Regions from separate parts of the Dryocola mayonis genome, predicted to be linked through region 1. Evidence: predicted binding sites of a transcription regulator. Region 1 holds the regulator's gene; the other holds the start of a gene.
The links. The regulator Fur, encoded in region 1, represses iron uptake genes when iron is present. The targets are predictions, from matches to a motif close to ATAATAATGAGAACNACTATCAA.
Positions count from the first base shown of each region.

Region 2: WLO32_RS09850 (TonB-dependent siderophore receptor) is a predicted target of Fur. The motif match lies at 1,767-1,789, and genes of this name have one in related genera.

Region 1 covers NZ_CP150452.1:1,272,497-1,275,608, reverse strand. Annotated here, with positions in the region: gene ybfE (LexA regulated protein) at 1-177, shown strand, start outside; gene fldA (flavodoxin FldA) at 358-888, shown strand; gene fur (ferric iron uptake transcriptional regulator) at 1,184-1,636, shown strand; gene chiP (chitoporin ChiP) at 1,756-3,112, opposite strand, start outside.
Region 2 covers NZ_CP150452.1:2,028,402-2,031,513, forward strand. Annotated here, with positions in the region: gene WLO32_RS09850 (TonB-dependent siderophore receptor) at 1-1,676, opposite strand, end outside; gene WLO32_RS09855 (YncE family protein) at 1,980-3,050, shown strand.

The sequences.
Region 1 (3,112 bases):
ATCAACAAACGTAACCAGCTCAAACGCGATAAAGTACGCGGCCTGAAGCGCGTTGAGCTGAAACTCAACAACGAAGCGGTGGATGCCCTTAACCAACTTGCTGAAGCCAGAAACATCAGCCGCAGCGAGCTGATTGAAGAGATGTTATTAGCCCAGCTAAAGCAGCATCTGAGCTAGCCGTTCGCTATTTCGCCCCGTCATCAAATAAAAAACGGCGCTTAAAGCGCCATCATGTTGCAGACTGTGCACAGCGCTGTGATAGCTGTTTCCGCACCCTGACCTGTTCTGCTATCATTGCCCCATCTGTGGGCAATTCTCCGCCACCATACCATTAAGTTTCAAGAGGTTATTTAACTCATGGCAATCGTAGGCATTTTTTTCGGCAGCGATACCGGTAATACCGAAAATATCGCAAAAATGATTCAAAAACAGCTCGGTAAAGATGTTGCTGAAGTGCGTGACATTGCAAAAAGCAGCAAGGAAGATCTCGAAGGGTTCGACATTCTGCTGCTGGGCATCCCTACCTGGTACTATGGCGAAGCGCAGTGCGACTGGGATGACTTCTTCCCGACTCTTGAAGAAGTGGATTTCAACGGCAAGCTGGTTGCGCTGTTCGGCTGTGGCGATCAGGAAGATTACGCGGAATATTTCTGCGACGCGCTGGGCACCATTCGCGACATCATTGAACCACGCGGCGCGGCAATCGTAGGCCACTGGCCGACGGCGGGCTACCACTTCGAAGCGTCGAAGGGTCTGGCTGACGACGACCACTTTGTAGGCCTGGCCATTGATGAAGACCGTCAGCCGGAGCTGACCGCCGAGCGCGTGGAGAAATGGACCAGGCAGGTTGCGGAAGAGCTCAACCTGGCCGATATCCTCAACGCCTGATGCGTAACGGCGCAGGCCAAGGTTTGCGCCGTATTGATAGGCATTACCAATGAAAATAATCGCTACATTTTTGTAACTTTTTTGTCTATCCCTGTACAATACCCCACAGGTCGCGTTTGCTGCACCGCCAGCAAAGGGTGACTCAGCCACGATTTTTTAGCTGTTATGCTTTAACTTACAGTTTCTATTTAGACGTGGCTGTACTATACCCTCAAAAGAAGGGTATATAATGAAACGCATTCACTTAACGCTCAACGAGTCCGAGCATAACGTTAAGCAACAGGACAATTTCCGCATGACTGACAACAACACCGCATTAAAGAAGGCCGGCCTGAAAGTCACGCTTCCGCGATTAAAAATCCTTGAAGTGTTGCAGGGACCGGTTAACCATCACGTCAGTGCGGAAGACTTATACAAACGTCTGATTGATATGGGTGAAGAGATTGGTCTGGCCACGGTTTACCGCGTGCTGAACCAGTTTGACGACGCGGGTATCGTTACCCGCCATAATTTCGAAGGCGGCAAGTCGGTTTTTGAACTGACTCAGCAGCATCATCACGACCACCTGATTTGCCTGGACTGCGGCAAAGTCATTGAATTCAGCGATGATTCAATCGAAGCCCGCCAGCGTGAAATCGCGACCCGCCACGGGATTCGGCTGACTAACCACAGTCTTTACCTGTATGGCCACTGCGCCGAAGGCGACTGCCGTACCGACGAAAACGCCCACGAAATCAGCGAGAAGTAATCCGCACTCTTGCTTTCCCTTCGGGAAAGCAGAGACAAAAAACCGGTGAGGAAACTCACCGGTTTTTTTATGGGCCAGAGAAACTTAACAAGCCGGGCGCTTTTGCGCCCGGCTGCCCATCAGAAGATAGTGAAAGGTGCGATAACGAGGAACTTCACGTCGCGCTCATCCTGGAAGATGTTGCCGTAGCCGCCGCCCCAGCTTGGGATATCGGAATGGTTGTCATACTGGGTAAAGTGCAGCTTAAACAGCGTGCCTTTCGCTCGGCCATCCTGAACGGTATATGACGCATCGAGGCTGTAAGAGGATTCCTTCAGACGGCGATCGGCGTCGTAGTAGCCATCGGTCGTTGGCGTGGAGCTGGGTTTTGCATCCCAGGCGTAAACGTAAGATGCGCCCACCGCCCAGCCGGCCAGATCCCAGTTGCTCAGGTCATACATCGCGCCCGCGAACAGCGCTTTTTCGCCGTTGGCGTTAAAGTCGGAGCGGTTATCCCACCATACATCAAGACGCCCGTTTGAGGAGGCATAGGTTGGGGTCATACGCTGCAGGAAGAACCCCTGCTGCCCTTCGGCCTTCACCATGGTTCCTTCCAGACGCAGGTCGACCTGACCAATTTTGTAACCGAGGGTTAGCGCCTGCAGCCAGGCTGTGCCGTCGTAAATATCGTTAATGCCGCCGTCTGAGACTTTGTCCCTGGTCCCGTAGAACTGGTAGCTGGTGGTCAGCGGGCTGCCAGCGATATCAAATTTGTAGCTTGCTTTGGTAAAGTACTGGTCAATGTACCCTTCTGCCTGACCGAAGGCCGCCTCAAGCACCAGATCGTTTTTGAAGTCATACTTTGCGCCGATTGAATGCAGGTAGTCGACTTTGGTGTGCCTGTCGTTCTGATAGAACTTGTCCATCTCCAGATGCCATGGCGCTTTATATTCGTTCGTCCACATATAGGAGAAGCTCAGCGCGCCCGCATCGCCGTAATCGAAACTGGCGCCGGCTTCAGCGCCCTGATAGGTGCCCGGCATAAAGCTCCAGTGCGGAGCCAGCAAAGTCTGGCCGGTTGGCTGAATGTAGCCCGCCCGCGCCCAAACCGGCCCGTATTTAAATTTCGCCGCCGCCTTATAAAGGCTGATTCCGCTCTTGTCGCCGGAATAGTCTTCGTCATAGGCTTTATTTTTTGATGAGAATGCGATTTCGTTCGGGTGCCCGCTGTCGCCATTTTCCGCCATTTCAATCGCGGTAAAGGCCGCAATATCCAGACCAAACATATCGGCCACATAGCCGGACTGGAAATCCAGGTTGGCGTTCCAGGTCGAATGGGAAAGGTTGGTTTCGTATTTACTGGTATTAACGTCTTTACGGTCACGCTCACGCTGCCAGTAATAAATACCGCCGGTGAGGGTTGAATCATCGATAAATCCCGCGGCCGCCGCCTGCGGAACGGTAACCATACCTGAAAGCGCCGTGACGCCTGCAATT
Region 2 (3,112 bases), 760 kb from region 1:
CGCAGAACGTTATAGCCGTTTGAGGCGTAGCCGACGATGTCCGTGCCGGAAACGATTTTGTTTTTATAATCGTTTCTAAACCAGGTCACGCCCGCGTTATAGCCTGCCCGGGCAAACTCAAGGCCGATTTCTTTATTGATGCTGATTTCCGGGTCCAGATCGTCGTTGCCCAGCAGATAACAGCTTCCCGTCGTGATGGTGTTTGGACAGCCGTTGCCGCGGGTCGAAAGCAGATAGCCTTCGCTGGACTGATACAGGTTTGGCGCTTTAAAGGCGCGGGCGATGCCGGCTTTCAGCTTGAAGAAATCGCCCAGGCCCTGAGAAATATTGAGGCTCGGGCTCCAGTTGCCGCCGAACTGGTTGTGATAGTCAAAGCGCAGGCCGGGGATAATATAGGTGCTTTCGGCCGCTTCGATATTGTCTTCAAAATAAACGGCGCTGGTGCTGGCGCTATTTTTGGTGCTGCGCGAGGAGGGATCGCCCGAGACGCCGCCGATGTCCACGCCCGAGGCGGCCGTCGCGGTCATGGACGCCGGGTCGTTCAGCGCCTGGCGTTCCCACTCCGCGCCAAGCGTAACGGTCTGGTCGAACAGCAGGAATAACGGAACGTTCACCTCGGCAGTAGAGCGGTAATCCTCAAGGCGGCTGGTGTCGTAGGTGGTGTCGTTGATCATGCCTTCAACTTTGCCCGTAGAACCTTCTTTTAGCCGCGTGTTGTTGGTTTTCTCATAGTAGAAGCCGATTTTTGACTGCCCCCAGTCCCAGACGCCGTTGTGCGTAATCCCGTAGTTCTGGCGGTACAGACGGTTAGTTTCCTGGCCGTAAAGCTGCTCGATCAGGCCGTTCGGGCTAAGGTTCGCGTTGCTGTACTGCGTATCCCCCGCGTAGATATTGCCCTGGCGGCTGTAGCCGTACTCAAAGTCGAAAATCTGCGTTGGCGTGAGTTTCCAGGAAAGCACGGCGTTAATGTCTTTGTTGCGTACGCCCTCACGCCCGGCGGCATAGGAGCCGTTTTGCTGGGTGTTGATATCGTAAGCATCCGCGTCGGTTTTATTGATGTTGCCGTACAGGCGCATGGTGAGCGCGTCACCCGCCAGCGGGCCGCTCAGGTTAAAGTTAGCGCGCCTGGTGGCGCCTTCCTTGTCGTTTTCCGGCTGATTGGTATAGAGGGACAGTGCGCCATGCCAGTCGTTGGTCGGGCGTTTGGTGATGATATTAACCACGCCGCCCGCGGCGCCGGAACCGTAGCGGGCGGCGGCCGGGCCGCGCAAGACCTCAATGCGTTCGACCATTTCCGCCGGCACCCAGTTGCTGTCGCCGCGGGAATCCCTTTCGCCGCGCCAGCTGTAACGCACGGCGTTGCGCGAGGTGACCGGCACGCCGTCGACAAGAATCAGGGTGTTTTCCGGACCCATGCCGCGGATATCGATCTGGCGGTTGTTGCCGCGGCTGCCGCTTGCGCTGTTGCCGGTAAGGTTAACGCCGGGCATTTTACGAATGATGTCGGAGAGGTCGTTGACCGGGGGATCTTTTTTAATATCTTCGGCGGTGATAATCGACACGCCGGGCTGCTGTTTTAATTCCTGTTCAGCGGTAGCCTGTACCACCATAGTATCGCCGCCGTCCAGCATCGGCTCTTCCGCCGCCCAGACCCCGCTGCTGCAAAGCCCCGCCATCAGCACCGCCAGCCGACTCTTTGTGTAATTATTTTTTACATTCATGCGTGATATTTCCATATTGTGAAACAAATTAGCGCAGGGTTCTGGATAGTAATGATAATTGTTATCATTACAACCTCAGGCGGCAATCTTCATAATTTCCCCACATTTGACCCACAATCTTTACGTCTGAAAATTATTTTTCCATATTCATCAAATAATTATGATTATGTTAATTTGTTAATGATAATTATTTACTTTTGCTTGCAGATAATGATAATCATTACCACCTGAATGTTTGCCCCCCCAACAAGGAGATATATGTTTTCTTCAACGGAATTTGCAGCCCCGGCTAAACGCCGCGCTTTGCCTGTGCTTGCGCTCTCAACCCTGCTGTTTTCAGCTTCTCTATTCGCCGATACCAGCTTCACCCTCGATCGTAAACCGGTAGGCAAAGGCGCTTACGAGATGGCCGTTACCGGCGAGCCTTCGGCGCTGTACGTGGCGACTTCCCAGAGCCGCAAGCTGGACAAGGGCGGGGTGGTTTACCGTCTGGATCCGGCCACGCTTGAAATTACCCAGGCCATCCACAACAACCTGAAGCCGTTCGGCATGGCCGTGAACCGCACCACGGGCACGCTGTTCCTCGGCAACACCACCAGCAGCGCGGTGACCGCCGTTGATGTGAAGTCGGGCAACGTGAAGAAATCCCTGGTGCTCGACGAGCGTCAGCGTACAAAAGAAGTGCGTCCTTTCGCACCTCGCGAGCTGGTCGTCGATGAAACAACCAACACCCTTTACGTAGGCGGGCTGGGTCCGTCAAGCGTGCTGTGGGTGGTGGATGGCGATAGCCTGACGCTGCGCACCACCGTTGAAGGGCTGGGTAAAATGGCTACCGGCCTGGCTATCGACGCGAAGGCCGCCCGCATTTATATGACCAACGGCGATAATGAGTTCATCACCATCGATACCGCGACGAACAAAGTTATCGCGCGCAGCAAACTGGAAGAGGGTGAGCATTTCTACCTGAACCTGAGTCTTGATACCGAGAACCATCGCGCGTTCATCACCGACTCTAAATCGCCGCAGCTGTTGGTGGTGGATACCCGCAACGGCAAAGTGCTGAAGAAAATCGAGCTGCCGGTCTCGCTGGCCGTGCTGTATAACGCTCAGCGCAACGAGGTGTACGTCACCCACCGCGAAACGGGCAAGGTCAGCGTGATCGATGCGAAGACCTACCGGGTGCTCAACACCATTGATACCCCGACGCATCCTAACAGCCTGGCGCTGTCCGCCGATGGCCAGACGCTGTTTGTCAGCGTCAAGCAGCCTGGCTCGCGCGATAAAGAGCCGGCCAGCCCGGACGACGTAGTGCGTATTAGCTTTAAATAACCGCCTCTCTAAACAACCCTCAGCGTGAGGGTTGTTTTTTTACCTGCCGCCGTTAGCTAAAA